3 regions of the Enterobacter sp. RHBSTW-00994 genome follow, and region 3 is predicted to be linked to each of the others. Evidence: predicted binding sites of a transcription regulator. Region 3 holds the regulator's gene; each other region holds the start of a gene.
The links. Region 3 encodes PhoB, which activates phosphate uptake and scavenging genes when phosphate is short. Its sites were predicted from a motif close to CTGTCATAAAACTGNCNNAT; they were not measured.

Region 1: a site for PhoB is predicted at 4,619-4,638, ahead of pstS (phosphate ABC transporter substrate-binding protein PstS). Genes of this name have one in related genera too.
Region 2: a site for PhoB is predicted at 3,811-3,830, ahead of HV346_RS06820 (phosphoethanolamine transferase). Genes of this name have one in related genera too.

The regions. Positions count from the first base shown of each region.
Region 1 covers NZ_CP056199.1:4,864,040-4,874,855, reverse strand. The annotation lists gene phoU (phosphate signaling complex protein PhoU) at 1-712, opposite strand, end outside; gene pstB (phosphate ABC transporter ATP-binding protein PstB) at 739-1,512, opposite strand; gene pstA (phosphate ABC transporter permease PstA) at 1,560-2,450, opposite strand; gene pstC (phosphate ABC transporter permease PstC) at 2,450-3,409, opposite strand; gene pstS (phosphate ABC transporter substrate-binding protein PstS) at 3,490-4,530, opposite strand; gene glmS (glutamine--fructose-6-phosphate transaminase (isomerizing)) at 4,853-6,682, opposite strand; gene glmU (bifunctional UDP-N-acetylglucosamine diphosphorylase/glucosamine-1-phosphate N-acetyltransferase GlmU) at 6,919-8,289, opposite strand; gene HV346_RS23185 (right-handed parallel beta-helix repeat-containing protein) at 8,634-10,745, shown strand.
Region 2 covers NZ_CP056199.1:1,438,977-1,449,792, reverse strand. The annotation lists gene HV346_RS06845 (glycoside hydrolase family 1 protein) at 1-376, opposite strand, end outside; gene HV346_RS06840 (aldo/keto reductase) at 536-1,573, opposite strand; gene HV346_RS06835 (anion transporter) at 1,676-2,776, opposite strand; gene mntR (manganese-binding transcriptional regulator MntR) at 2,773-3,246, opposite strand; gene mntS (manganase accumulation protein MntS) at 3,429-3,557, shown strand; gene HV346_RS06820 (phosphoethanolamine transferase) at 3,837-5,420, shown strand; gene ompX (outer membrane protein OmpX) at 5,555-6,073, opposite strand; gene rhtA (threonine/homoserine exporter RhtA) at 6,428-7,315, shown strand; gene dps (DNA starvation/stationary phase protection protein Dps) at 7,617-8,120, shown strand; gene glnH (glutamine ABC transporter substrate-binding protein GlnH) at 8,482-9,225, shown strand; gene glnP (glutamine ABC transporter permease GlnP) at 9,312-9,971, shown strand; gene glnQ (glutamine ABC transporter ATP-binding protein GlnQ) at 9,968-10,690, shown strand.
Region 3 covers NZ_CP056199.1:1,014,492-1,025,307, reverse strand. The annotation lists gene HV346_RS04790 (amidohydrolase) at 1-825, opposite strand, end outside; gene HV346_RS04785 (antibiotic biosynthesis monooxygenase) at 847-1,392, opposite strand; gene HV346_RS04780 (hydrolase) at 1,441-2,082, opposite strand; gene malZ (maltodextrin glucosidase) at 2,283-4,100, opposite strand; gene proY (proline-specific permease ProY) at 4,261-5,634, opposite strand; gene brnQ (branched-chain amino acid transporter carrier protein BrnQ) at 5,716-7,035, opposite strand; gene phoR (phosphate regulon sensor histidine kinase PhoR) at 7,445-8,740, opposite strand; gene phoB (phosphate response regulator transcription factor PhoB) at 8,762-9,451, opposite strand; gene sbcD (exonuclease subunit SbcD) at 9,634-10,816, shown strand, end outside.

The DNA of each region.
Region 1 (10,816 bases), 1.0 Mb from region 3:
CTTTACCCGCCAGCAGCTTATCCAGCTCATCGCCGCCAACATGACGGAAATCCTGTCCCTTCACGAAGTAGAAAATGTACTCGCAGATGTTCTGGCAACGGTCGCCAATACGCTCGATAGAGCGAGCGCAGAACAGCGCGGTCAGTACACTTGGAATGGTTCGTGAATCTTCCATCATGTAAGTCATCAGCTGACGCACAATACCTTCATATTCCTGGTCGACTTTCTTGTCTTCACGGTAAATACGAACCGCTTCATCCAGATCCATACGCGCAAAAGCGTCCAGCACGTCATGCAGCATCTGCACAGTGTGGCGACCCAGCGACTCCAGACTCACCAGCAGCGGCTGGTGCTGTTGAGAGAACTTCTCCAGCGCAGTGCGACAGATTTTATCTGCAACATCACCAATACGTTCCAGTTCAGCAATCGTTTTGATGATCGCCATCACCAGACGCAGGTCGCTCGCCGTCGGCTGACGTTTCGCGATAATGCGCACGCAGGCTTCATCGATCGCGACTTCCATCATGTTGACGTTTTTGTCGCCTTCAATGACGCGCTTCGCCAGTTCGCTATCCTGGTTGTGCATCGCGGTAATCGCATCAGACAGCTGCTGCTCGACCATGCCACCCATGGTCATCACCTGGGTGCGGATGCTTTCCAGCTCTGCGTTAAACTGGCCGGAAATGTGTTTATTAAGATTGAGGTTGTCCATGGTTTCTCCACATGCACTAAGGCAAATCAACCGTAGCGGCCAGTAATATAATCTTCAGTTTGTTTCTTCGCGGGCTTGGTGAACAGGTCGTCCGTATTGCTGAACTCAATCAACTCACCCAGATACATAAACGCCGTGTGATCGGAACAACGCGCAGCCTGCTGCATGTTGTGGGTCACGATAACCACGGTGTAATCCTGCTTCAGTTCGGTGATCAGCTCTTCAATACGACCGGTTGAGATCGGATCCAGCGCTGAACACGGCTCATCCAGCAGCAACACTTCCGGGCGAATCGCGATACCGCGCGCAATGCACAGACGCTGCTGCTGACCCCCGGACAGAGAGTACCCACTCTGATGCAACTTATCTTTAGTTTCGTTCCATAATGCGGCTTTGGTCAAAGCCCACTGCACACGCTCGTCCATATCGGCACGAGAGAGTTTCTCGAACAGGCGAACACCAAAGGCGATGTTGTCATAAATCGACATCGGGAATGGCGTCGGCTTCTGGAATACCATGCCCACTTTCGCACGCAGCAGGGCAATATCCTGGGTATTGGTCAGGATGTTGTCGCCATCAAGGATAATTTCACCTTCTGCACGCTGCTCTGGATAGAGCGAATACATCTTATTAAAGGTACGCAGCAACGTGGATTTTCCACAGCCAGACGGACCGATAAATGCCGTGACCTGGTTCTTTGCGATATCCAGGTTGATATTCTTCAGGGCATGGAATTTACCGTAGTAGAAGTTCAAATCACGAACCTGAATTTTACCCGGGGCAGTATCAACCATACTCATTGACTCATTTCCTCATTCGACGCCGCGATGTGCCGCGCCGTAAAAAATTAACCGTGTTTCTTCTTCGCGAAAATCACGCGCGCCAGAATGTTCAACAACAGTACGCAAAGGGTAATAATCAACACCCCGGCCCAGGCCAGTTGTTGCCACTCTGCGAATGGACTCATCGCAAATTTAAATATGGTTACCGGCAGGTTAGCAATCGGCTGCATCATATCCGTGCTCCAGAACTGGTTGGAGAGCGACGTAAACAGCAGCGGAGCCGTTTCACCCGCAATACGCGCAACCGCGAGCAGAATACCGGTCATGATCCCGGAGATTGATGCTTTCAGCGTAATGGCGGAGATCATTTTCCATTTCGGCGTACCCAGAGCATAAGCCGCTTCACGAAGACTATCAGGCACGAGTTTCAGCATGTTTTCGGTGGTACGAATCACAATCGGGATCTGCAGTAGTGCCAGCGCAATCACGCCTGCCCAGCCGGAGAAATGCTCCATCTGAGCCACGACAATGGTGTAAACAAACAGGCCGACCACAATTGATGGCGCAGAGAGCAAGATATCGTTAATAAAGCGAATCACTTCTGCAAGCCAGGATTTACGGCCATACTCCGCCAGGTAAATGCCCGCCATAATGCCAAGCGGCGTACCAAATACCGTGGCCCACAGGATCAACAGACCACTACCGGCAAGGGCGTTCGCCAGACCACCTCCCGCCGTGTTAGGTGGAGGCGTCATCTCGGTGAACAGCGCCAGGGACATCCCATCGATACCACGTACAACCGTTGAGAACAGGATCCACACTAACCAGAACAAACCAAATGCCATGGTTCCCATGGAAAGCGTCAGCGCGATACGGTTTTTAAAGCGGCGCTTAGCCTGCATTTTACGGCGAGATTCCGCCAGCTCTGCGGTGCTTTGCATTTCGAGAGTCGCCATTAGCGTGCCCCCTCATTTTTCGCCAGACGCATAACCATAACTTTCGAAATGGCCAGCACGATAAAGGTGATCACAAACAGAATCAGACCCAATTCCATCAGAGCAGCAACATGAAGCCCTGATTCTGCTTCAGCAAATTCATTCGCCAGTGCAGACGTAATACTGTTACCTGGCATGAACAACGATGCGCTGTCGAGCTGGTAGGTATTACCAATGATAAAGGTCACCGCCATGGTTTCACCCAGCGCACGGCCTAAGCCCAACATAACGCCACCGATGACACCATTTTTGGTGAACGGAAGGACAATACGCCAGATCACTTCCCAGGTGGTACAGCCGATGCCGTAGGCCGACTCTTTCATCATCACCGGAGTTTGTTCGAAAACATCGCGCATAACGGCCGCAATGTACGGAATAATCATAATGGCGAGGATCACACCGGCTGCCAGAATACCGATACCAAACGCCGGACCAGAGAACAACGAGCCGACAATCGGAACTGCTGACAACACATTGCCGACAGGCTCCTGGAAATAGGTCGCAAACAGCGGGGCGAAGATAAACAGGCCCCACATGCCGTAAACGATACTTGGAATAGCGGCCAGCAATTCAATGGCGATACCCAAAGGACGCTTCAGCCAGTTTGGCGCAAGCTCCGTCAGGAACAACGCGATACCAAAACTCACCGGTACGGCGATCAGCAAGGCGATGAACGAGGTCACCAGCGTGCCGTAAATCGGCACAAGTGCACCATAAATATCGTTTGGTGCATCCCACTCTTTGGTCCACAGGAAGGAGAAACCAAATTTCTGGATGCTCGGCCAGGAGGAGAAAATCAGAGACACGATAATGCCGCCCAGCAGCAATAGCACAATCAGCGCAGCCAGTCTTACCAGCGCGCTGAAAATCATGTCACCTTTTTTACCCGGAGGGTTAAATGCAGGCTTGGTTGCAGCCATAAATCACTCTTCTGTTAGACGTTTCACGAATATTGGCGGGTTAGCTCACGCCACCCGCCATCTTCGTCAAAAATATCTTGTTAGTACAGCGCTTTACCGCTGCTGTCTTTCACGTTGGTTTTCCATGCAGCACGAATCTGCTCAACCACGCTATCAGGCAGGCTTGCGTAATCCAGGTCATTAGCCTGTTTTCCGCCATTTTTGTATGCCCAGTCGAAGAACTTCAGCACTTCAGTACCCTGCTCTGGTTTCTTCTGATCTTTGTGAACCAGGATGAAGGTCGTGGACGTAATTGGCCACGCACCTTCGCCTTTCTGGTTAGTCAGATCCTGAGCGAAGGATTTGCTCCAGTCAGCGCCTTTGGCTGCATTCGCAAAGTTCTCTTCGGTTGGGCTTACCGCTTTACCGTCAGCAGACAACAGCTTGGTGTAAGCCAGGTTGTTTTGCTTAGCGTAAGCGTATTCTACGTAACCGATAGAGCCAGGCAGGCGCTGTACAAACGCGGCGATACCGTCGTTACCTTTACCGCCCAGACCAGTCGGCCAGTTAACGGTAGAGCCAGAACCAATTTTAGATTTCCACTCTTCGTTCACTTTCGCCAGGTAGCTGGTGAAAACGAAAGATGTGCCGGAACCGTCTGCACGACGAACGACAGCGATGTTCTGCGCTGGCAGTTTCAGGCCTGGGTTGAGTTTAGCAATCGCTTCGTCATCCCATTTTTTGATTTTGCCGAGGTAGATATCACCCAGCGTTTTGCCATCCAGCACCAGCTCACCAGACTTCACGCCTGGCAGGTTGATCGCCAGAACCACACCCCCAATAACGGTTGGGAACTGGAACAGGCCTTCCTGAGCCAGTTTCTCATCAGACAGTGGAGCATCTGACGCACCGAAATCGACCGTGTTAGCGGTAATTTGTTTAACACCACCGGAGGAGCCAATACCCTGATAGTTCACCTTGTTACCGGTTTCTTTCTGGTAGGTATCTGCCCATTTGGCATACACCGGCGCAGGGAAGGTTGCACCAGCGCCAGTCAGGCTTGCTTCTGCGAATACAGAGAAAGCGCTCAGAGATAAGGTCGCGGCGACAACAGTTGCGACAGTGGTACGCATAACTTTCATAATGTCTCCTGCAAGGATTTCGTAAATCATTGTTTAAGTGGCTACGATGAGCAAAATAGGACAAACAGGTGACAGATAAATGTACGAAATATGACAGTTTTATGACATTGAAAATCCCACTTAGGATTCTCCAAAATAAGCATTAATAATCATCACGTTAACCACAAACATGACAGTACGTTTTCAGAAATATTTTCTTTCCGTGACACTAAAAAAAGTAGCTGAATATGACAGATTGTCATAAATAAAAGCGAGGAAGAGTTGATTAAAAACAAGCCGGAGTGGGTAAAAAAGCCCCACCCGAAGGTGGAGCCTGTCGTGATTATTCTACTGTTACTGATTTCGCCAGGTTACGTGGCTGGTCAACGTCTGTGCCCTTGATCAGCGCGACGTGATAAGCCAGTAACTGCAATGGAACGGTGTAGAAGATTGGTGCAATCACCTCTTCCACATGCGGCATCTCAATGATGTGCATATTGTCGTTACTGACAAAACCGGCATCCTGATCGGCGAAGACATACAGCTGGCCGCCACGGGCACGAACTTCTTCGATGTTGGACTTCAGTTTTTCCAGCAGTTCGTTGTTCGGTGCAACAACGATGACCGGCATATCCGCATCAATCAGCGCCAGAGGGCCGTGTTTCAGCTCGCCTGCCGCATAAGCTTCAGCGTGAATATACGAGATCTCTTTCAGCTTCAGCGCGCCTTCCAGCGCGATAGGATACTGATCGCCACGCCCCAGGAACAATGCGTGGTGTTTGTCAGAGAAATCTTCAGCCAGTGCTTCAATACGTTTATCCTGCGACAACATCTGCTCAATACGGCTCGGCAGCGCCTGAAGACCGTGAACAATGTCATGCTCAATGGACGCGTCCAGCCCTTTCAGGCGCGACAATTTCGCCACCAGCATCAGCAGAACGGTTAACTGAGTGGTAAACGCTTTAGTCGATGCCACACCAATTTCAGTGCCTGCATTGGTCATCAGCGCCAGATCGGATTCACGCACCAGAGAGGAGCTCGGTACGTTACAAATCGCCAGCGAACCGAGATAACCCAGCTCTTTGGACAGACGCAATGCCGCCAGGGTATCCGCTGTTTCACCAGACTGGGAAAGGGTGATCATCAGGCTGTTACGACGCACAGCTGATTTGCGATAGCGGAATTCAGAGGCGATTTCGACATCGCACGGCACATCCGCCAGCGCTTCAAACCAGTAACGGGAAACCATGCCCGAGTTGTAAGACGTACCACAGGCCACAATCTGAATATGCTCAACTTTCGAGAGCAGTTCGTTGGCATTTGCCCCCAACTCACTCAGATCAATCTGACCATGGCTGATACGTCCACTCAGGGTGTTTTTGATCGCGTTAGGTTGTTCGTAAATCTCTTTCTGCATGTAGTGACGGTAAGCGCCTTTGTCGCCCGCGTCATATTGCAGATTCGATTCGATCTCCTGGCGTTTTACCGGAGAACCTGACTTATCAAAGATCTCCACTGAGCGACGCGTTACTTCCGCCATATCACCCTCTTCCAGGAAGATAAAGCGGCGAGTAACGGGCAGCAGAGCCAGCTGGTCGGAGGCAATAAAGTTTTCCCCCACCCCCATACCGATAACCATTGGGCTACCTGAACGGGCCGCCAAAAGAGTGCTCGGATCGCGGGAATCCATGATCACCGTACCGTATGCACCACGCAGCTGTGGGATAGCACGTAGTACCGCATCACGCAGCGTACCGCCCTGCTCCAGCTCCCAGTGAACCAGGTGAGCAATTACTTCGGTGTCGGTTTCGGAAACAAAGGTATAGCCGCGTGCTTTCAGTTCTTCGCGCAGCGGTTCGTGGTTTTCGATAATGCCGTTATGTACGACCACGATGTGTTCAGACACATGCGGGTGCGCATTACCTTCGGATGGTTCGCCATGCGTAGCCCAGCGGGTGTGAGCAATACCTGTGCCACCATGCAGCGGATGTTCTTCTGCTGCTTGTGCCAGTATTTGTACTTTACCGAGACGACGCAGACGAGTCATATGACCTTCTGCATCAACAACCGCCAGACCGGCAGAGTCGTAGCCACGGTATTCCAGACGACGTAAACCTTCGAGAAGGATTTCAGCAATATCACGCTGCGCAACTGCGCCAACAATTCCACACATAGTTAGATTTCCTGATAATGGCGTTATGCCATGCGTTGTCGCTGACCTGTATTTACCCGTTTCCGGGCCCCCCGAGCCTTGTAGAGAGTGGGGGTTATCTTTATGGGTACTGCTGGTGGGGGGAGGATTATATTATCCCCTCACCCCAGCCCTCTCCCCAAAGGGGCGAGGGAGAAAAACACCGCACCGAAATATCCGCTCCCCCAAGGGGAGAGTTAAGGTGAGGAACAAATCGACTACTTCTTCTTCACCGGGCGTTTCCAACCCTGCTTATGGACCTGCGGCACACGGCTCAGTACCAGCTCGTTGTCCGCAACGTCACGCGTTACAGTCGTACCAGCAGCAATGGTGACACCTTTGCCAACGGTAACGGGGGCCACCAGTTGCGTGTCGGAACCGACAAACACATCGTCCCCAATAATGGTTTTAAACTTATTCGCACCGTCGTAGTTACAGGTAATCGTACCTGCACCAATATTCACGTTGTCGCCAATTTCCGCATCGCCCAGATAGGTCAAATGACCGGCTTTGGAGCCCTTACCCAGACGCGCCTTTTTCATTTCGACAAAGTTACCCACGTGAGCACCTTCCAGTAGCTCAGCACCAGGACGAAGGCGTGCAAATGGGCCAATCGTACAGGCGGACTCCAGATGGGCATCTTCCACAACGCTATACGGGCTGATTTCACAATCATCACCAATCACGCTGTTTTTGATCACGCAGCCCGTACCAATTTTGACGCGATGACCCAGGGTAACGTTGCCTTCAACGATAACGTTAGTATCAATCTCAACATCACGCCCATGAGACAACGTTCCGCGCAGATCAAAACGCGCCGGATCGCGCAGCATAACGCCAGCCAGCAGCAATTTTTCTGCCTGTTCGGACTGATAAACGCGCTCCAAACGGGAAAGCTGAAGGCGGTTATTCACCCCTTCAGTTTCGCTAATACGTGTCGGATGTACTGCAGCGATCTCACGTCCTTCCTGATACGCCATCGCAATAATGTCGGTGATATAGTACTCACCCTGTGCATTGTTGTTAGTCAGCTTTGACAGCCAGCGCTTCATATCTGCGCCATTGGCAATCAGGATACCGGTGTTAATTTCCTGGATTTGTCGCTGTGCATCGCTGGCATCTTTATGCTCAACAATACCTGTCACTTTACCGTTTTCACGGGTGATACGACCGTAACCACTGGGATCATCCAGATTCACGGTTAATAAACCGATGCCACCCTGCGGTTTTGCGTCACGCAGGCGAGTCAAGGTTTCGACAGAGATCAGCGGGACATCGCCGTAGAGCATCAGAATGTCTTCGTCATCCGCGAAGAATGGCGCGGCCTGCTGCATCGCATGACCTGTACCGAGCTGTTCAGCCTGAAGTACCCAGTTGAGATTGTCATCACGCAGCGTTTGCTTCAGCAATTCTCCGCCGTGACCGTAAACCAGATTGACGTGGCGCGCACCCAATTCATTTGCAGCATCAATAACATGCTGCACCATCGCTTTCCCGGCAAGGGTGTGCAGCACCTTCGGAAGATCGGAATACATGCGGGTTCCTTTGCCTGCGGCAAGGATGACCACGCTCATCGTATTGTTCAACATACGCGTCCTGACTGTAATTTGAGTGAGAAGTAAAACCCTTTGACGTTGAAAATTCTACATATTTTGCGCCATAAAATGGAATGGTGCTAAAACGCTCAACCCAGGGCGTTACGGGCTCTTTGAGGATACTTTTTAAGACCGAATAAATCACTTTTTCTCTGGAAAATCCCATTCTCAGGGTAAGTCACTAACGCTCACAACAGCTTAGCGATTTTTTCGCCTCATGAATAAAGATCGGTCAAAATCAAAACATGGTTTTAATAATTGAATATTGTGACGAACAAAAAAGAAACACCGTTTCATCTTGATGATAATGACGCTCAGTTATTACTCAGGAGAATAAGATGAACTATAAAATACCTCTGGCCTTGATGATGTGCGCACCTTTAGCTTCGACTGCAGCAGAACCCACGCATGTCTGGAAAGCCATTGCCTTCGGGCAGTCAACGGACGTGAATTTTTCCTCCAACGTATTACCTGCCAAAATTGGCGTTAACGATGTCACTATCGACGGAAAAACGCTTACGCAACAGGATACTGCCGATTTATCAAAAGCCATTACGCTTGAAAGCCGCGGCGGTAAGATTGCTAACTCACACGATGGGTTAACCTTTTTCTATACCGAACTTCCAGCCAAAGATAATTTTATTCTTCAGGCTACCGTCAGAGTTGACCAGTTTGGACCTGAGAATGGGGCAAAACCAGCTGCTCAGGAAGGTGCTGGCCTTCTCGTGCGCGATATTATCGGTGTTCCACGTCAGCAACCGCTGAAAGAGGGTTATGAAGAGTTTCCGGCGGCATCAAACATGGTGATGAATGCCATCATGACGCAGGATAAAAAAGATCATAACCGGGTAAAACTGCAGGCCATAACGCGCGAGGGGATCTCACAACCCTGGGGAAATGCAGGGGCAGCGGTTAAAAAGCAGAGCTATAAAGAAGAGGTTGATATCAACCAGACTCCTGCATTCCGTTTAAAACTGGAACGCACAAATGACGGTTTTATCACGGCCTGGGCCCCCGCAGACAGTGACGCCTGGGTGAGCCAGCATGTACCTCGCGCCGATCTAATTTCCGTGCAACATAAAAACAGCTACTACGTTGGTTTCTTTGCTTCCCGCAATGCAAAAATAACCGTAACGGATGCGTCCCTGACCACATCGGTTGCTAAAACAGAAGCATCCAAACCCTGGCAGGCAAAAGCCATCCCCGTGCTCGTCCAGCTCGCTTCAGCAAGTAAAAGTACATCCGCGCAGTACCTGGTGCAGGCTCGGGCAAACTATGACGGGGTTTTCAGCGTTCAGCAAAATGAAGTGGTGATCGGTAACGATAAATCGGTGAATGCCGGAGAGATGTATACCTTACCCACCACGCTCAATGAAAAAAATAACTTCCGTCTCACCTTTACGCCCACCAGCACAAAGGATAACACCCCTGTCACTCAGGATTTCAGCGTTGAAAAACAGACAGATATAACGGCAACAACGTTCTATGTAACGCCTGACGGAAAAGCCGATGGTAAAGGGACTCTCAACTCTCCACTGGATTTAACCACAGCCATCAGCCTGCTTCCTCCTGGTGGAACCATCATTCTGCAAGCGGGGAATTATCCGCGTAGCGACATTCCTCTTACAGCGAGTGGCAATGCCAGCAAGTTGAAAACACTGCAAGCCGATGGTAAAGCCGTTATCAATGGATTGCTGGTGGATGCGAGTTACTGGCATATCAAGGGGATTGATATCACAGGAAAAAGTCTACGTATTCAGGGCAGCCATAATCTGATCGAAAACGTAACGGCCTATCATAATGACGATACAGGGATCCAGATTTCATCCCCCGAGAACATAGGTCGTCCACTTTGGGCCAGGGATAACCAGATTATCAATTCGGAATCTTATGCCAATGAAGATCCGGGAAAAATTAACGCGGATGGTTTTGCGGTCAAAATGCGGGTTGGAGACGGTAATCGACTGGAAAATTGTTATTCACACGACAACATTGATGATGGTTTTGATCTTTTCAACAAGATTGAAGATGGTGCAAATGGTGTCGTGGTAATCAAGAACTCCATTGCCCGTAACAACACCAGCAATGGCTTTAAACTCGGTGGAGAAGGGCAACCTGTCGCCCATGAAGTCCTTAACAGCAAAGCTATCGGGAATCATCTGGATGGTTTTACGGACAACTTCAACCCGGGCGCACTAAAAGTCGCGAATAACATCGCAATAGATAATCTTCGCTTTAACTTCATTTTCCGGCCAAGCCCGTACGGCGATGCTTCCACTCAAGGGATCTTCACAGGCAACAAATCAATACGGACGCAGCCCGGTAAATATGACGATGCGGTCGTGGGGAATATTGATGGAACCAATTACTTTATTGAGAAGGGGAAAAGTGCGAATCAGGCGGGTGAATTACTGAATAGTGAAGCGGTTATGGCAGAACTGAAGATGTAGCCTGATGGCGCTTTGCTTATCACAAGACGGTAAGCCTAGCGCCACTCGGCGTTCAGCGTATTAGTGGTTAA
Region 2 (10,816 bases), 420 kb from region 3:
CCTGTGCCAACGCCAGTGGCATGTCAAAATGATAGAGACAAATCATGGGCTCAATGCCACGGGCAATCAGATCGTTAATAAAACGATCGTAAAACGCGATCCCTTCGTCATTGAACTCGCCATCACCCTGAGGGCAAACGCGGCTCCATGCGATCTGGAAACGGTAGCAATTCATGCCCAGATCCTGCATCAAATCGAAATCTTCCCTATAACGATGGTACGAGTCTGTCGCCACTTTCCAGTCAGAGGTATTCTCAGCGGCCTCGCGAATGTCATACACCGACATTCCCTTTCCGCCTTCATTCCACGCCCCTTCCGTCTGCATGCTGGAAACTGAATTTCCCCACAAGAAATTAGCTGGCAGTGATTGATTCATGGTCTCTCCCTATATGACTAGTCATTTAAATATTATGACTAGTCATATAGACAAGAATGAAAAACCAGGCAAAAGAAAGGATCGTTTTTTGTGAGCCGTATTAAATAAAAAAGCCGGATCCGCTATGCGGACCCGGCCTGAAAGCACGTTATAAAATGACTACTGCGCGAGCTGGTTGCGACGATACTCGCCCTGGCGTTCCAGCATCCAGCCTGGATATTCACGCGGCAGAGCACTAACCGTATCAAGTTGTTTTAGCTCTTCTTCGCTTAGACAAACGGTGGTTGCTGCAATGTTGTCATCGAGTTGTTCCGGGCGTTTTGCGCCAATGATGACGCTGGTGACCACTTTTTGATGCAGCAGCCATGCGAGCGCGATTTGCGCCACCGACACACCTTTACGGTCAGCAATCATACGCATCACATCAACCGCATCGAATGCACGATCTTTCTCCACAGGCGGGAAATCAAACTCCAGACGACGCCCGCCGGCTTCACTCTGACCATCACGGCCATATTTACCGCTCAACAGCCCTCCAGCTAACGGGCTCCAGACCATCAACCCAACGCCTTCACTTTGCATCATCGGAACCAGTTCGCGCTCCAGATCACGCCCGGCAATGGTGTAATAGGCTTGCAGCGACGCAAAACGGGACAGACCCAGGCGCTCGGCAATCCCCAGCGCCTTCATGATTTGCCAGGCTGCCCAGTTCGACACACCGATATAACGCACATGACCCTGCTGGACCAGATTATCCAGAGCGTACAGCGTCTCCTCGATGGGAGTGGCTGGGTCAAAACCATGTAACTGGTAGAGATCGATATGATCGAGCTGTAAACGACGCAAGCTCTCTTTGACGCTGTTCATGATGTGGAAACGCGAACTGCCGCGTGAGTTCACCCCAGCCGTCCCTGTTTCACCAAATACTTTGGTCGCAACCACAACATTTTCACGCGGGATATGGAGATTTTTCAGCGCCTGACCCGTGATCTCCTCAGAGCGGCCCTCCGAGTAGACGTTTGCGGTATCGATAAAGTTAATGCCAGCATCCAGCGCACGGCCCACCAGTTGGTCAGCCTCACGCTGCTGCAACTGGCCTATTTTTCCCCACATGCCGCCTTCACCACCAAAAGTCATCGTGCCAAGGCACAACTCAGAAACAAACAGACCGGTATTGCCCAGTTTTTGATAACGCATACAACGCTCCTCGCAATGTTCGTTCGATGGGTACAGGAAGAGTTATACCTTCCCGCCCCTCATTGCGAATGTGGCGTTTCTGTCTATTTCTTGCCCATTTCTCTAAAGTAGCAGGAAGCCAATCAACGCGGCCCAGACCAGCATGGGCAGCGACCACAGATGAAAACGCCACCAGATGCGACGATCGTTGGCCATACGCAGGGCAATCAGATTTGCCAGCGAACCCGGCAGAAGGCCAAATCCGCCGACGTTAACCGCCCAGGCCAGCAAGGTCGAAGCAGGCACATAATTAAGCAGTAAAATGGTTGCGGGAACATTGCTGATAAACTGCGACAAGCCCATTGCCGTCAACCACAGACCGGTTTGCGACAGGCCCGTAACACTATGCAGGGCGTTTTGTAATGCAGGCAACTGAATCAGCAGATGCACATCGATAAACATCGCCATAAACACCAGCAACAGCGTCCAGTCGACGCTGACCAGGACGCGACTTGCGAGGAACAAAAACCCACACGCAACCAGTAGAACGCCCGCCAGCTCTTGTTTCATCTCCAGTGCCGTGAGGAAAACGATATACAGTGCCAGACAACTCCACACCAGACGCGGCTGCCACTGTGGGGCTGTATTACTGCTATGGTACTGCAGTTTTTTAGCCGGAAACGCAAACCAGCAGACCAGCAGCAGTGAGGCCATGACCGCCAGTGCCAGCGGCATCATCTGCCAGGTAAATGCGGCGAACGATAGGCCAGAGCGGCCCCAGAGCAAAATATTCTGCGGATTTCCAATGGGCGTTAAGAGTGACCCGGCGTTCACGGCCAGAGCTTCAAAGATGATCAGCCGCGTGACCGGAATGGCACAAAGCTTACGTAGCGTGAGAGTGAGCGGGACAACAATGAACAGCGCCACATCGTTGGTCAGGAATGTCGACAGCAGTGCGGCTGACAATACCATGAACAACGCCAGCTTGCGCTCAGTGGCAAAACGGCGGACAGTTTTACGTCCCAGTACATCAAAATAGCCACTGAGCTCCACACCTTTGGTCAGCATCATTAACCCGCTGAGGGTAATTATCGTCCGCCAGTCGATAGCAGCAGGCCAGGTGTCAGGTGCAAACGGAACAAAGAAACTTAATCCTGCACCAATGAGTAATAAAAGATGGAAAAAACGATCGCGGGCAAGTGCCCGCAGTCCTGGGATACTCATTCAACAGAAGGCCCATACTTAAGGGTAAATTCACGGAACTTCACCAGCGTCTCTTCGCTCACATGATGTTCCATCCCTTCCGCATCCCGACGCGCAATCTCCTGGCTTACGCCCAACACCAGTAAAAAGTTTTCGACTATCTGATGACGCTCACGACTCGCGTGCGCCAGCTTCTCACCCTCTGGCGTTAAAAATACACCTCTCCAGGGGATCATCTCGATTAGACCAACAGAAGCCAGACGCTTTAACATCTTAGCGACTGTTGGCTGCGAAACACCCAAACGTGCTGCCATATCAACCTGCCGTGCTTCCCCGACTTCACGAATCAAGTCGGAAATCAGCTCAACGTAGTCATCAATCAGTTCACGACGGTGTGCTTCCCTGACCTGACGAAATCCTTCGACATGCTCTTCAACATTAACCAGTTGCGTCGTTTTTTTATTTGTTGGCTTACCTGCGCGACGGTTCATTGTGCTTCCTCAATGGGGTGACGCTTCCAGCGCCGTATAACGAGAGCGCCATTGTAAACCATCGCGGAACAAGCACAAAAAATTAACGAAATAGCCGTAGCTATACAATATAGCCTGTGCTATATCTGTATGTAATGCAGTCATCCTTCACGGATCGAAGGGATCAAAAATCAGGAGGTCATATGAACGAATTCAAGAGGTGCATGAACGTGTTTACTCACTCTCCCTTTAAAGTACGCTTAATGCTGTTGAATATGCTGTGCGATATGTTTGGCAACAAACCACAGCAGAACGATAAACCATCCCACTAAGCGGCGTCGCGGTACGCCGCTTCATTTTTTCGTCACAATTCTCGTGCAAACTGCGCGTTTACCTCAAATTTCCCGATCTTTTTTACGGATTTGTAATCCCCTTCGCAAAACATCTGCTTAGCAACTGTTGATCTTATTTATCGCTCGCACTATCTTCTTGCAGCCCTGCACAATTTGCGGCTCGCTGAAGCGGACCCTCATTCCCTCTCCACGCACTGTCAGGCAGGTTTTGACCCTCGACGCCAGGGTTAGCACATGGCGTTTTTATGATAGTGACCTATGAATTTAACCCTGAAAGAAACACTTGTTACCCGCAGCCGGGCCTTAAGCCCGTGGACGGGATTCTATTTTCTGCAATCACTGCTGATTAACTTTGCACTTGGTTATCCCTTTAGCCTGCTGTACGCCGTCGCCTTTACGTGCGTACTCCATTTGCTGTGGCGTGGCACACCCCGAGTGCAGAAGATAGTGGTAGGGATCTGTTCGCTGATCGCGGCACTTTATTTTCCTTTTGGCCAGGCCTATGGCTCGCCAAACTTTAATACCCTGCTGGCGCTGCATTCCACCAACATGGAAGAGTCGACGGAAATTCTGACCATCTTCCCGTGGTACAGCTACGTAGTAGGTCTTTTCATTTTTGCACTCGGCGTCATCGCCGTTCGTCGTAAACCGGAAGAGAAAAAAGCATGGGGAAAAGTTGAGAGCCTGTGCCTGGTGTTTAGCGTGGCAACCTTTTTTGTCACGCCGGTTCAAAATCTTGCCTGGGGTGGCGTATTTAAGTTCAAGGATACCGGCTATCCAGTGTTCCGCTTTGTAAAAGATGTCGTGGTCAATAACCAGGAAGTTCTCGATGAACAGTCGCGAATGGCAGAACTGTCGCAAATGAAGGACACCTGGAACGTACTGGCCGTTAAACCGAAGTATCACACATACGTGGTGGTCATTGGTGAAAGCGCTCGCCGTGATGCGCTGGGTGCATTTGGTGGCCACTGGGATAACACACCCTTTGCCAGCTCGGTGAATGGTTACCTGTTTACCGATTACATTGCGGCCAGTGGTTCCACGCAAAAATCGCTGGGATTAACGTTAAACCGGGTAGTTGATAATAAACCGCAATATCAGGATAACTTTGTCACGCTGGCAAACCGTGCAGGTTTCCAGACGTGGTGGTTCTCGAACCAAGGCCAAATTGGCGAATATGATACCGCTATCGCCAGCATTGCAAAACGTGCTGATGAGGTTCAGTTCCTGAAGAATGGTGATTTTGAAGCCGATAAAAACACCAAAGACGAAGCTCTGCTGAAAATGACAGCCCAGGTTTTTGCCACGCAGCACACGCAGCCACAACTGATCGTTCTGCATTTAATGGGCTCACATCCACAGGCTTGCGATCGTACTCAGGGGAAATACAACGAATTCGTTCAATCGAAGGAGACGTCATGCTACCTCTACAGCATGACGCAGACGGACGATCTGCTAAGTAAGCTGTATGACCAGTTGCGTAATACCGGTGACAGTTTCTCGATGGTCTATTTTTCTGACCACGGGCTGGCATTTAAGGAACGCGGAAAAGAGGTTCAATACCTGGCGCACGATGACAAATTCCAGCAGAACTTCCAGGTTCCCTTTATGGTGCTCTCCAGTGATGATAAAGCCCATCGTATTGTTAAAGCACGTCGCTCTGCGAACGATTTTTTGAGCTTCTTCTCACAGTGGACGGGGATTTCCGCCACGCAAATCCCTAACGATTATCGTTTTATCTCCGGGCAAAAAGCCCCGCCAGTTTACGTTACCAATTTTAAGTTACAGAAAGTTGACTATAACCACCTGGGCACGGATATCTTCGATATAAAAAGTCGCTGATTTGTGCAGCCTGTCCCTTCTCCTGCGAGGGGACAAATACTATAAAACGGCAACCTTCGGGTTGCCATTTTACTTTTACAGACATAAAAAAATCCGCCACATTGGGCGGATTTTTTACTGGCTCACCGGAGTGATTAGAAGCGGTAACCTACACCCGCGATCCAGGTGCCAACGTCAACGTTGCGGATACGGCTCTGCTCATAGGAGAAGTCCAAAGCAACGTTTTCAATTGGGTTGAACTGCAGGCCTGCGCCGTAGGAGAAGCCGTAGTCGCTGGTGCTTGCAGTGCGGTTAGCAGATTCGTTTTCAGTCTGCTGGAATTTACCGTAACCCACACCAACAACACCGTAGATGCTTGCCCAGTCGTTCAGACGGTAAGCTGGACCTGCGGTGATACCGTAGTACTGGCTTTTATTGTAAGCGCTGTCGTCGAAACGGTCTTTTTCAGTGTAGGTAAAGGAACCGATCACACCCAGCGGGCTGTTGTCCTGCTCGTAGCGGTATTTCAGGTTGAAACCGTTAGCTTTGTTCATCACGCCCTGCATATCGCTCTGAGCGTAACCACCGGTAACGGTAGAAGTAGCAGCTACAGCAGTACCTGCGGAAACAGCCAGAACAGCGGCCAGTGCTGAAAGACATGCAATTTTTTTCATAACCACCTCAAATGTGCTTCAAGTAAATCCGTAAGTTTTAAATATATCAAAAATTCTTGTGAAACTCTTTGTGATTCGTAATGTCTAAAGGAGCCTTTCCTGTAACAGAACATTTCCAGAAGAAGCTATCTCCTTCAAATAACATAGAATTCCCACTTCAAAACGCTAATACTGCGCGCCCTTGTCGCTACATTCATCCAGATTATTCCTAATCTGACAGCTGATAAATCCATCAACGCTTAACCATTTTACGGATTTCACACGTTTTTTTTTCAACGTAGTCTCAACCGTTGCAGCATATTTCTATTACACTGCGGCTTTTACTTCATTTGACATAAATTGACAGGAGAAAGGATGCCAGGGTTACCCCGCAAAGCATCGGTCTGGTTGCCGATCGCTGTAATACTCATCGCCATGTTGTCCATCCAGAGCGGCGCATCGCTTGCGAAATCACTCTTTCCGCTTGTTGGAGCTCCGGGCGTCACAGCGCTGCGTATTGCCCTTGGTACACTGATACTCGTGGTCATCTTTAAACCGTGGCGGCTCCGCTTTAAGAAAGAGCAGCGTTTGCCTCTGCTTTTCTACGGGCTGTCATTGGGAGCGATGAACTATATGTTCTACCTCTCTATACAGACCATACCGCTTGGGATCGCCGTTGCGCTTGAATTCACCGGCCCGTTGGCCGTTGCTCTTTTTTCGTCTCGTCGTCCGGTGGACTTTATCTGGGTGGTTCTGGCCGTTCTGGGATTATGGTTCCTGCTGCCACTGGGTCAGGATGTCTCGCAAATTGACCTGACCGGCGCTGCACTCGCGTTGGGTGCTGGGGCGTGCTGGGCCATCTATATCCTCTCAGGTCAGCGAGCCGGAGAAGAACACGGCCCGGCAACAGTGGCGCTGGGTTCATTAATTGCTGCCATTATTTTTGTGCCACTCGGAATGGCGCAGGCTACTGCATCTATCTGGCAATGGTCAGTCATGCCGATCGGAATAGCTGTCGCCATTCTGTCAACAGCACTTCCCTATTCTCTGGAGATGATTGCCCTGACCCGCCTGCCCACACGTATTTTTGGTACGCTAATGAGCATGGAACCTGCACTGGCGGCTATCTCAGGTATGGTCTTTCTGGGTGAAACCCTGACATTCACTCAGACGCTGGCACTCTGTTCGATTATCGCCGCATCGATGGGGTCGACGCTCACTCTGCGGCGCGAAAGTAAAGTTGAAAAAATAGATATAAATTGATGCGCATGATTCTGCATGGCAAATTTGCCATGCAGAATAGAGGCCATAATGAGATCACGTATTATTTACTAACACTTCTGTTATTATTTTAAAATAAAAACCGTACGTTCACGCAGCATAAACAAAATGTTCCACACGTTAATAAAAATTAACTAACTTATTGTTTTTATTTAAATAAACACTTCAACTCACTTCTTACTATTAAACTGATAGGCAGCACCAAAACCACATACCTCAAGTCTGGTGCTATACTCATTTTCGTTAATTACCTGGGACACTAACATCAAGAGGATATGAGATTATGAGTACCGCTAAATTGGTAAAAACGAAAGCGTCTAATCTGCTTTATACCCGTAACGATGTATCAGATAGCGATAAAAAAGCGACGATCGAGTTGCTGAATCGCCAGGTTGTCCAGTTCATTGACCTGTCACTGATCACCAAACAGGCCCACTGGAACATGCGTGGTGCAAACTTTATCGCTGTACATGAAATGCTGGATGGCTTCCGTACCGCGCTCACCGACCACCTCGATACCATGGCAGAACGTGCGGTACAACTCGGGGGCGTTGCGCTCGGTACAACGCAGGTGATCAATAGCAAAACCCCGCTGAAAAGCTACCCGCTGGATATCCATACCGTACAGGATCACCTGAAAGAGCTGGCGGATCGCTATGCCATCGTCGCTAACGACGTTCGCAAGGCGGTGAGTGAAGCGAAGGATGAAGACACGGCTGATATCTTTACAGCAGCTTCTCGCGACCTGGACAAATTCCTGTGGTTTATCGAATCTAACATTGAGTAATCCATACGAATTTACTATCAAACCCTCGCCCTCTGGCGGGGGTTTTGCACATTTATGGTGCATGTTTTTCTCCCCCTCGCTGCAAAAGTGAATGAAATGTAATAATCACCTCACACAACCGTTAACGGAAGATTGTTTTTTCGCCAGAATATGCGCTAAATAGCCCCCTGCTACCTGCCCTAAATGCAATGCACCAAAATGGTGCTTCACATTGGTGCAATTCAGCATCTTTGCCACATTTATTGTGCAATATGTGACACCATCCCCTTTGCAAAACAACAGGTTGTAAAGTTGGCACGATTTTTTCATGATACCAATCGTTCTCGCAGGGGATCGCCCCGTGGATATAAAAGGAAATGCTATGAAGTCTGTATTAAAAGTTTCACTGGCTGCACTTACCCTGGCTTTTGCGGTGTCTTCTCAGGCTGCCGACAAACTTGTTGTGGCAACTGACACTGCGTTCGTTCCGTTTGAATTCAAGCAGGGCGACAAGTACGTTGGTTTTGACGTGGATCTGTGGGCGGCTATCGCAAAAGAACTCAAACTGGACTACACCCTGAAGCCAATGGACTTCAGCGGCATCATTCCGGCACTGCAAACCAAAAACGTTGACCTGGCACTCGCGGGTATCACCATTACCGACGAACGTAAAAAAGCGATCGACTTCTCTGACGGCTACTACAAAAGCGGCCTGCTGGTGATGGTGAAAGCTGACAACAACGACGTGAAAAGCGTTAAAGATCTCGATGGTAAAGTGGTTGCTGTGAAGAGCGGTACGGGTTCCGTTGATTACGCAAAAGCAAATATCAAAACCAAAGACCTACGTCAGTTCCCGAACATCGATAATGCCTATATGGAACTCGGCACTAACCGTGCTGACGCGGTTCTGCACGATACGCCAAACATCCTGTACTTCATCAAAACAGCAGGCAACGGCAAGTTCAAAGCGGTGGGTGAGTCTCTGGAAGCCCAGCAGTACGGAATCGCTTTCCCGAAAGGCAGCGACGACCTGCGTACCAAAGTGAACGGCGCGCTGAAAACCCTGAAAGAGAATGGCACGTACAACGAAATTTACAAAAAATGGTTCGGTACAGAACCTAAATAACTATTCTTAAAAAAAAGAAGAACACTCAGGGGCGACCTTTCGCCCCTGCTATTTTTGAACCACGGTAACAGTAACAGGAAATTATCATGCAGTTTGACTGGAGCGCCATCTGGCCTGCCATTCCTATCTTGCTTGAAGGCGCCAAAATGACCCTGTGGATTTCGGTCCTCGGTCTGGTTGGCGGGTTGATTATCGGCCTCGTGGCTGGTTTCGCTCGCACCTACGGTGGCTGGATTGCAAACCACATCGCACTGGTCTTCATTGAAGTGATCCGCGGAACGCCGATTGTCGTCCAGGTTATGTTCATTTACTTTGCCCTGCCTATGGCCTTTAACGACCTGCGCATCGATCCGTTCAGTGCAGCTGTTGTCACTATTATGATCAACTCGGGTGCATACATTGCGGAAATCACGCGTGGTGCAGTGTTGTCGATTCATAAAGGTTTCAGTGAGGCAGGCCTGGCATTGGGTCTTTCCCGCCGCGAAACTATTCGCCACGTTATTCTGCCGTTGGCGCTGCGCCGTATGCTGCCGCCGCTGGGTAACCAATGGATCATCAGTATTAAAGATACGTCGCTGTTTATCGTTATCGGTGTTGCTGAGCTGACCCGTCAGGGCCAGGAGATCATTGCAGGCAACTTCCGTGCACTGGAAATCTGGAGTGCGGTAGCCGTTGTCTACCTGATTATCACTCTGGTTCTGAGCTTTATTCTGCGTCGTCTTGAAAGAAGGATGAAAATCCTGTGATTGAATTTAAAAACGTTTCCAAGCACTTTGGACCAACCCAGGTGCTGCACAATATCGATTTAGACATTAAGCAAGGTGAAGTCGTGGTTATTATCGGGCCATCCGGATCCGGTAAATCTACCCTGCTGCGCTGCATCAACAAGCTGGAAGAGATCACCAGTGGCGATCTGATTGTCGATGGCCTGAAAGTGAACGACCCGAAAGTTGATGACCGTCTGATTCGTCAGGAAGCTGGCATGGTGTTCCAGCAGTTTTATCTGTTCCCGCACCTCACGGCGCTGGAAAACGTGATGTTTGGGCCACTGCGCGTACGTGGCGCAAGTAAAGCAGCGGCGGAAGCACTGGCGAAAGATCTGCTGGCAAAAGTCGGTCTGGCAGAACGTGCGCATCACTACCCTTCAGAGCTTTCAGGTGGTCAACAGCAACGTGTGGCAATCGCCCGTGCGCTCGCAGTCAAACCTAAAATGATGCTGTTTGATGAACCAACCTCAGCACTCGATCCCGAGTTGCGCCACGAGGTGCTGAAAGTCATGCAGGATCTGGCGGAAGAAGGGATGACAATGGTCATCGTCACCCACGAAATCGGCTTTGCTGAGAAAGTGGCTTCTCGCCTGATTTTCATTGATAAAGGCCGCATCGCTGAAGATGGCGACCCTCAGGCACTGATCGCCAATCCGCCGAGCCAGCGTTTGCAGGAGTTCCTGCAGCACGTCTCCTGAGAAATTCGCAAAAACAAAGCCGGGTCAGCGTTGAGCGCTACCCGGTTTTTTTTGCCAGATTGTTCCCAAAAATCTCCCTTCGCGTCCTGAGCTCTATACTTATCATTTTGCTCAACATTTTTACCG
Region 3 (10,816 bases):
ATCCTCCAGTTCCTGTTTTGGTCGCTGGGTGAAAAGGTTGTAGGCAATGCGGATCGTCATCTGCTCTTTTACATGCAGTTCCTCGATGATCTCGTAATCTTCCGGGTAATTCTGGAAACCGCCACCTGCGTCAATGGCGCTGGTCAGCCCCAGACGGTTCAGCTCTCGCATAAACTGTCGCGTGGAGTTTACCTGCTGCTCAAGTGGCAATTTCGGCCCTTTCGCCAGCGTAGAATAGAGGATCATCGCATTCGGTTTAGCAATCAGCATCCCGGTTGGATTACCGTTATTATCCCGAACGATCTCTCCCCCTGCCGGGTTTGGCGTTTCTTTGGTGTAACCTACCGCTTTCAGCGCTGCGCGGTTAAGCAGTGCACGATCGTACAGATGGAGAACAAACACCGGGGTATCTGGCGCAGCTTCATTGAGTTCTTCAATGGTTGGCATCCGGCGTTCGGCAAACTGGAATTCACTCCAGCCCCCCACCACACGAACCCACTGCGGCGACGGCGTACGATCGGCCTGATCTTTTAGCATACGCAGCGCATCCGACAGCGAGGGCACACCTTCCCAACGTAGCTCAAGGTTATAATTCAGCCCGCCGCGAATCAGGTGCAGATGCGAATCGTTGAGACCGGGGATCACCGTACTTCCCTGCAAATCAATAATCTGTGTGCCTTGCTCGGCATAACTCATGATGCGATCGTGGCTTCCGGTCGCAAGGATCTTGCCGTTGGCGATCGCAACCGCTTCAGTTTGCAGCATTTCACGATCGAGCGTATGGACCTTACCTTTGGTTAAGATCAGTGTGGCAGTTTGAGACATAACGAACTCCTTCACGCCAGATCAGGCTTTTTTAAGCCATCCGGCAAACAGACGGGTCACGATGGGCATCCACAGCCAGACCACCAGCGCGACCACAGATGCATCGTTAATCAAATGCAGCAATAAAGAACCTTTCAGGCCAGGAAGCAGCGCGCCTGTTACCAGCGGTACAACGTTGGTACTGGGGAAAATAACCAGCAGCGTAATCAGAAACTGTTTCCACTGCTTTGGCTTACGTACATGGACCTCTGGCGGAGTAAACCAGAAGGCAGCTTCCGTACGCACTTCAGTTTTATCGCCTTCTGCCAGCAACGGTTCGATCTCTTTAACCAGCACCGTACGCGTGTCTGATTGCGTCCAGGCATAAAGATGCTCAATGGTGTCGAAGCGAATGATCACCGTCCACAGGTCCTGTTCGCCGGAGGGACGAATGACGTTCGCGCCAAGATGGCCGGGAAACTCAGCGGCAATGGGCATAATCTTGCCCAGCCACTGTTCGTATCGCCCGGCCTGCCCCGGAAGTAACGTATGTGTGATCACCAGCGTCACATGTGATGTTTGCGCCATAAGGATTTCCTGGTCATTGATGGGCGAGAGAACCTCGCCCCCAAAGGATTACGCTTTACGCTCTGGCGCACCGTGAACAAGGGTATAAGCATAATCAACGCCCATCCCATAAGCCCCGCTGTGCTCACGCACCAGATCCATGACTGCGTCATAAGTGCCTTTTCGTGACCAGTCACGCTGATATTCAAGCAGAACCTGTTGCCAGGTTACGGGTACAGCACCCGCCTGTACCATACGATCAATAGCGCGTTCGTGGGCATCCACTGAGGTTCCGCCAGACGTATCCGTCACCACATAGACGTCAAAACCTTCGTCCAGTGCCATCAGCGCCGGAAAGGTGAGGCAAACTTCAGTCCACAGGGCCGAGATGATGAGTTTTTTGCGGCCCGTTGCTTTCACTGCCGCAACAAACGCATCATCTTCCCAGGAGTTCATCGACGTACGTTCGATAGGTTTGACATCAGGGTGAACGGCCAGTAATTCCGGCCAGATATAGCCACTGAAACTTTTGGTTTCTACTGACGTGTAGATAACCGGCACATTAAATATTTTGCCGGCTTTCGCCAGCGCAACCGTATTATTTTTAAGAAGTTGGCGGTCAATATTGGCCACGCCAAAAGACATTTGCGGCTGATGATCGATAAAAATTAACGCGGAGTTAGACGGGTCAATCAGTTCACGAATAGACATAAAAGTACCTTTTAATCAATATGTTAAAAGCCAACGATTTTGTGTGCTATATGAGAAAGGGCCCTGACTGATAAAGCAAATTGAGTATAGCGAGATTTGATTGAGCGGATATTAAAGATATTTGTCCCCTCTGTTGAATTTAACCGAACAACTTAGGGGAATATTCTGCAACCGGCATAAGTACCCGTTGCAGAAGAGGATTAATTACCGAACCAGATGGATGCAGAAATCGCGGGTAATGAGAGTATTCCGTCCTGAAGCGAACCTTTACCCTCTTTCAACTGCCACGCTTTCACATTGAGCAGTGGAGAGCCATCCAGCACCACTTCACAGGCTTCACCCCGGTTGATCGCAACCAGCACACGCTGCTGGTTATAGACACGGGCAAAGACCACCACATTATCGTGGGCGTAAACCACCTGACAGCCGCCGTAGCGCAATGCCTGATTTTGTTTACGCAGTTTCGCCAGACGTTGATACAGACTGAGTAACTTCTCGTCCTGGTGTTCCGTTTTCCACGGGAACGTCTTGCGGCAGAACGGATCATTGTTTCCATCCAGCCCCACTTCATCACCGTAGTAAATGCATGGAACCCCAGGCCAGGTAAAGAGCCAGGTCACCGCCAGCGGCAAGCGCGCCACATCCTTACCGAGGAGTGATTTAAAACGTGCAGTATCGTGGCTATCCAGTTGGTTAAACATCCGCAACTGCTGCTGATGTGACAAACCGGCACGGTAGTTATCCATCCACGCCATGCAGGTTTCGGCGTCGATATGATTTGGATCGTAAGAAATATCGGTATTGGCGAGAAATCCCCACAGCGGGAAGGTAAAGCCCCGGTAGTTCATCGCCGCATCTTCCGCATCGGCCTGCAACCACTGACGCGCATCGCCAAAGTGCTCGCCAAAAACAAACGCTTCAGGCTGGGCCATTTTCGCTGAACGTGTGATCCCGGCAACGTGCTGAATATTATTCCGCGCCCCACCCGCTTCCCCAAGCATATGCACCACATCCAGACGCCAGCCATCCATGCTCCATGGCGCTTTTAACCAATGGCGCACAATGCTCTCCTCGCCGCCATAGATCTCTTTCACCAGCGTAGGTGACTGAAAATCGAGCTTAGGCAGGCTGGCGTAACCCAGCCAGTCGAGCGCGCGACCATCGTCGTTAAAGCTGTACCAGTCCCGCTGCGCAGAATCAGGGTTATGGCATGCGCCCCCCATGCTCTGATTATGCCGGTCGAACCAGACGTGGGAGTCACCGCTGTGGTTAAACACACCATCCAGAATCAGGCGCATCCCTTCGTTTTTGGTATTTTCACGCAGGCGCAGTAAGGCTTCATCGCCACCAAAATGCTCATCAACGTGGCGATAGTCTTCAGTATCGTATTTATGTACGCTCGGGGCTTTAAACACCGGGTTCAGGTACAACGCCGTCACGCCCAGCTTTTTCAGGTACGGAAGTTTTTCACTGATACCGTCGAGATCGCCACCGTAGAACGTCGATCCTCCCGCCTGGGCCGTCAGCGGCTCAGCCCATTCTTTCAGGATAATATCGTGGCCCGCCGCATGGTGGTAATAGACCTCATCCTGCTGCGCAGTACGCTTCTGGCTGCGGGCAAAACGGTCAGGGAAAATCTGGTAAAAGACCTGATCGTTAACCCACTGCGGGCCGTTGTCCGGGTAATCGACCGCAAACTGTTCCAGCCGTGCCGGAGGGAAACGGCTAAATCCTTGCGGGGTAAACCACAGCTGACGGTTATTCCACAGCAATTTGAAGCTGTAACGGCGGCGCGGTTGCCCGCTGCGTAAATCAATATTTGCCCGCCACGCGGTGATCCCCGGCTGCGGTTGGCTGCGCTGTTTGTGCATCTTCAGCGCAGTCTCTTCGTTATCTATTTCGGCGCGTAGCGTCACGCGTTCAGGCTGATTTTCTCCCGCCAGCCAGAGCGTAATCACAAGGTTGTCTTTGTTTTGCTTAACAAATGGGGCAACCGGAAGGTGCCAGGCATTTAACATCACGAATCCCCTTTGATGAAATTGACGTCACCTTGCCACAGGGTTGTTAAGGTTAGCTCATCATGAAGAGGTTTATTGGGGGAGGAGGACGGGGGAGGAGGCATCAATACACCCTGATGCCTCACTCTGCCCCTCTCCCGACGAGAGAGGGGACTCTGTTTTACTGTGCTTCAGCCAACTGGCGATCGCGGCGGCATTTAAACACCCACCCTGCCAGCAGCAACACAATCCACGCGAAACCGACATACAGTGAAATGCGGGTATCCGGATGATAGCCAATCAGGCCAATAATAAAGACCAGGAAAATCAAACCAACAACCGTTGTCGTAATGCCGCCAGGCACTTTAAATTTCAGCGCTTTCACCTCTTCAGGGGGCAGACGGCGACGGAAGGCAATTTGCGACAGCAGGATCATGATCCACACCCACACCGTTGCGAAAGTCGCCAGTGACGCAATCACCAGGAACACGTTCTCTGGCATGATGTAGTTCAGGTAGACCGAGAACAACAGCGCAATGGTCATCACCAGAACAGTGACCCACGGCGTACCGCGACGTGAGGTTTTAGCGAATACTTTCGGCGCGCTCCCCTGCTCGGCCATTCCGTGCAGCATACGACCGACACCAAATACGTCGCTGTTAATGGCAGAAAGTGACGCCGTCAGAACGACAAAGTTGAGAATACTGGCTGCAAACGCAATCCCCATATGCTGGAACGTCAACACGAATGGGCTACCGTTAGTGCCGACCTGGTTCCACGGGTAAATGGACATAATCACAAACAGCGTACCCACATAGAACACCAGAATACGCATTGGAACAGAGTTGATCGCGCGGGGAATCGATTTTTCAGGGTCTTTCGCTTCACCCGCAGTGATCCCGATAATTTCGATCCCACCGTAAGCAAACATCACCATTTGCAGCGACATCACCATGCCAAGCCAGCCGTTGCTGAAGAAGCCACCATTGGTCCACAAGTTATGGATCCCCGTTGGCTGACCACCGTTACCGATACCCCAGATGATGATGCCGAAGCCCGCCACGATCATGATAATAATGGTCGCGACTTTAAAGAATGAGAACCAGAACTCCAGCTCACCAAAAACCTTCACGCTCATCAGGTTGACGGCGCAAATGATCAACACCACGCTCAACACCCATATCCAGTGTGGTACTAAGGGGAACCAGACGCCCATATAGATACCAAAGGCCGTCACATCAGCGATTGCGACAATCAGAATTTCAAAACAGTAAGTCCAGCCTGTGATGTAACCTGCGAGCGGGCCTAAGTTTTCCTGTGCATAGCGGGAGAAAGAGCTGGCGGAAGGGTTATGAACCGACATCTCCCCCAGCGCACGCATAATAATATAGGCCGCAATACCGCCAATGATGTAGGCCAGCAGGACGCTCGGACCGGCCATTTTAATGGCATCTGCCGAGCCATAAAAAAGGCCAGTACCAATCGCTGAGCCTAACGCCATAAAGCGAATATGGCGGGTACTTAGCCCACGTTTGAGTTTGTTAGTGCTTTCCATTTAAATCTTGCCATTCAACTCGAAAAAAACAAAAAACCACGGGGCCTTAAGCCCCGTGGTTAAACATTTTGTTGCCGTTGATTAATGCGCGTTAGAGGTAACCTGACGCCCTGCAGCACGATCCCAGATAACAGCCAGAATCAGCGCAACAACGGTAGGCATCAGCCATGCCAGGCCTTGTTCAGACAATGGCAGACGTTGTGTCCAGGCAGGCAGCATGCCGCCAATCGCTGATGCTTTAATCCCGTCAAGGATACCAAAAAGCAGGCTGATAAACATAGCAGGCGCAATAATTCGGGATGAATTATTCCACCACGGACGCGTAAAGCTCAGTACAACCAGCACGATACACGGCGGATAAATGGCAGTCAGCACCGGAATGGAGATCTGGATCAAGTGGCTCAGCCCCAGGTTTGACACTGCCATCGAGAAGCCGCCAAGGATAAATACCAGCGTGCGGTAAGAGAGAGGCAGATACTGGGCAAAGAACTCAGCACACGCACAGGTCAGGCCAACCGCCGTCACCAGGCACGCGAGGAAAATCAGTACCGCTAACAGGAGGCTACCCGCGCCACCGAAGGTGTGCTGAACGTAAGCATGCAGGATAGCTGCGCCATTGGCATTCTGATCGACCAGCGTCGCGCTATCAGAACCCAGACGGAACAGCGCCAGATACAGCAGTGTCAGGCCAACACCCGCCATCAGACCAGCCCAGATGGTATAACGCGTCAGCAGGCGAGCTTCGGTCACCCCGCGGGAACGCGCAGCGTTAACAATAACGATACCAAAGACCATAGCGCCCAGCGTATCCATGGTCAGATAACCGTTCACAAAACCATTCGAGAAGGCTGCGTTTTTATAGGCATCCATCGCATCACTGATAGGGCCCGCTGGCCAGATAATGGCCGCGACTGCCAGCACGATCAGCGCAACAATTTTCATCGGTGCCAGGAAGTTGCCCACGGTATCCAGCAGTTTGCCAGGATAGAGGGAAACCAGAATCACAATCGCGAAATAGACCAGGCTGTAAATAAACAGCGGCATCGCCCCGTCACCCGTCAGCGGTGCAATCCCCACTTCAAAAGAGACGGTCGCAGTACGTGGCGCAGCAAACAGTGGTCCAACGGCCAGGTAGCACACGGTCGCCAGCAAAACACCCGCCACTTTACCGATTGGTGAGCTAAGGCTATCAACGCCGCCACCCACTTTTGCCAGGGCAATAATCGTTAGCACTGGTAAACCTACCGCGGTCACGAGGAAGCCAATCGCAGCCGTCCAGACGTGTTCACCCGCCTGCAAGCCAACCATTGGAGGGAAAATGATGTTGCCTGCGCCAACGAACAGCGCAAATGTCATAAAGCCCAGCGCGATAATGTCACGCGATTTTAAGTGATGGGTCATAGAACCTTACTGCCTGTGGATGTGGTGTTGAAAACGTTGAGATTTTCGCCATCCCTGACGGGACAATACAGCGGAAAATTTGCTCAATTTCAGCGGGATATGCTCCCGTCCTGGCGTGGCGAAGAATAGTTTTTCGATTTACCACGCAAATACAGTCGGTATGACAGTATATGGGGGGCAATTTAAACGCTTATAACGTTTAAAGGCAAGGAGGGATCGTAAAACCAGAATAATATGCCAACATGAGAAAACGAACTGGAACAATGCACCAACGATAAGAAAAACTCATGGCTAATAATGCGAACAAAAAACCATCAGCCGTATAAAATTCATTCGTGTTTCGCTTGACCGCAAAGCATACGGGCCAGCATAAGCTGACCCGTGGAAAGGAAGGATGACACACCTGCTGTCAGGCGCTCTTTTTGGCAATTAATCGTTCCGGAATGACGAAACTGAAGCGAGTCCCCTTCCCTAACGTGCTCTGAATATCAAGACGGCTTTCATGGTGATTGACCGCATGTTTTACAATCGCCAGCCCCAGGCCACTGCCCCCTGTCTGCCGGGAGCGTGCCTTGTCCACGCGGTAGAAGCGCTCGGTCAAACGTGGAAGGTGTTCCGGCGCAATCCCCGGACCGTTATCTTCAACGCTAAATTCAGCGCCTGTCGGGAGATGCTGCCAACGCACCACAATGTGCGTTCCCTCCGGCGTATGATTCACCGCGTTATAGACCAGGTTAGAGATGGCGCTCCGCAGTTCATCTTCACTGCCAAGCACTTTCAGCGTGTTATCAACCTCAAAGGTCAACTGGTGTTTTTTATGGCTTAAGGTCTGCGCTTCACGCTCCACCACACGCAACATCATCGGCACGTCGATCGTATCATTCAGCGCCAGCGAGGGCGCAGCTTCAATTTTTGACAAGGTCAGAAGCTGTTTTACCAGACCCTCCATCCGGTGCGTTTGCTCACGCATGGTGTGCAGCGCTTTCTCACGTGGCGCGCCCTCCAGCGTTTGCTCCTGCATCATTTCCAGATAGCCCTGAAGGACGGTCAGCGGTGTGCGTAATTCATGGCTTACGTTAGCAAAGAAGTTCCGTCTCGCCCCTTCCAGTTGGTGCATCTGGGTCACATCACGCGCCACCATCAGCCACTGCTGATCGCTGTAAGGCATCACGCGGATCTCTAGATGTCGGCCATTGTTCAGTTTCAGGTTGTGCGGGCGAGTAAAGTCACGCTTTTTCAGGTAAAGCGTGAACTCCGGGTAACGTAGAAGGTTCAGGATGTTCTGGCCATTATCATCCGGCCAGCGCAGGCCTAACAGCTGTTGCGCCAGGCCATTACACCAAAAGATCGTCCCTTCTTCGGTGGTAAGAATCACGGCATCCGGTAGCGACTCAGCGCCGCTACGAAAGCGTTTAATCAGGCTTCCCAGTTCCCGGCGGCGCTTTTTATTGCGCATTTGCATCTGGTGCAAACCATAAAGCAGAGGTTCCCAGCTTCCGCTTCCCGGCGGGGGAGTCATACTCCTGTCTACCCACAACCACCACGAAAGACGCAGTAAATTCCAGAAATGCCAGATCAACAGTCCAGTCACTGCCGCCAGCAAAAACCACGGCAGATGGCCCACAATAGCCCCCAAAATGAAGGCCGGAATACAACATAAGATCAGTTCAAAAACGAGCCTTTTCCATGACAGACGTTCCAGCACGCGTCACACTCCTGTCATTGTTCAGAAACGGGTCGAAAAACGATAACCCGTGCCGCGGACCGTCTGCACCATGCGATCGTGGCCGCTATGCTCCAGCGCTTTACGCAGGCGGCGTATATGCACATCGACCGTCCGGTCTTCGACATACACGTTAGTTCCCCAGACGTTATTCAGCAACTGCTCACGGCTGTATACTCGCTCTGGATGCGTCATAAAGAAGTGCAATAATTTGAATTCAGTCGGTCCCATATCAAGGGGATTTTCACCTGTCATGACACGGTGCGAAGTAGGATCCAGGCTTAAGCCCTGCATCTCAATCACCTCTTCCACTGCCATAGGTGAAATGCGGCGCATTACCGCTTTGATGCGTGCCACCAGTTCTTTAGGCGAAAACGGTTTAGTGATGTAATCATCCGCCCCCGTTTCAAGACCACGAACGCGATCTTCCTCTTCACCACGCGCCGTCAGCATCACAACCGGGATATCACGCGTCATCGCTTCACGTTTGATGTGTTTGATGAACTGCAGACCAGAGCCGCCAGGCAACATCCAGTCAAGCAGAATTAAATCGGGCCAGGGTTCATTCAGCTGATTCACCGCGCTGTCATAATCTTCAGCTTCAACCGGCTGAAAGCCATTTTGTTCGAGCACGAAGCACACCATTTCACGAATAGGTGCTTCATCTTCTACGACCAGAATACGTCTCGCCATACTTTGCCCTGTCTTATGTAAGTTACAAGTTTGTAATGCGGCGTCATTATGCGTCAGATTTATGACAGATTTATGAAAAACATGACCACTACAAATGGCAAACTGTTGTTTTATTACAGCGGTTATTTTCCTGCTCCTGAAAGTTTATAATCGCCCATTCCTTTTTTCGCCATGGATCTGTTATGCGCATACTTCACACCTCGGACTGGCATCTGGGTCAAAACTTTTACAGCAAAAGCCGCGCCGCTGAACATGAAGCGTTCCTGAACTGGCTGCTGGACACAGCCCAGTCACATGAGGTGGATGCGATCATCGTGGCGGGCGATATTTTCGATACAGGTTCCCCACCCAGTTATGCGCGAGAACTTTACAACCGTTTTGTGGTGCATCTCCAGCGAACAGGCTGCCATCTGGTGATAGTCGCTGGTAATCATGACTCGGTCGCCACACTCAACGAGTCGCGAGATATCCTCGCATTTCTGAACACGACCGTCGTCGCAAACGCCGGACACGCTCCGCAGATCCTGAAAAAACGCGACGGTACGCCAGGTGCGGTGCTGTGCCCGATTCCTTTTTTACGCCCGCGCGACATCGTACAAAGCCAGGCCGGGTTTTCCGGCAGCGAAAAGCAGCAGCATTTATTACAGGCCATCACTGACTACTATCACCAGCAATACATTGAGGCTTGCGCACTGCGCGGCGAACAGGCTATTCCCGTGATTGCAACCGGGCATCTGACCACCGTCGGAGCCAGCAAAAGTGATGCTGTACGTGATATTTATATCGGAACACTCGACGCCTTCCCGGCGCAAAACTTTCCCCCTGCCGATTATATTGCCCTTGGGCACATTCACCGGGCGCAGATGATTGGCGGCAGCGAACACATTCGCTACTGCGGCTCTCCCATTTCGCTCAGTTTCGATGAAACAGGCAAAGCAAAGTCCGTACACCTGGTGAGCTTTTCCGACGGCAAACTCAGCGCTGTTGAGACGCTGGACGTGCCTGTGACTCAGCCGCTGGCCGTGCTGAAAGGCGATCTGGCGGCCATCACCGCTCAACTGGAACAGTGGCGTGGCGTGGCGCAGCATCCTGCCGTCTGGCTCGATATTGAAATCACTACCGATGACTACCTGCATGATATGCAGCGTAAGATTCAGGCGCTGACGGAAGACCTGCCGGTAGAGGTTTTGCTGGTGCGTCGCAGCCGCGAACAGCGCGAGAAAATACTGCAAAGTGCACAACGTGAAACGCTCAGTGAACTCCGGGTTGAAGAGGTGTTTGAACGACGTTTATCTCAGGAAGAGATCGACGACGCAAAACGAGCGCGGCTCAACGAACTGTTCACCCATACCCTGCATGCGCTTA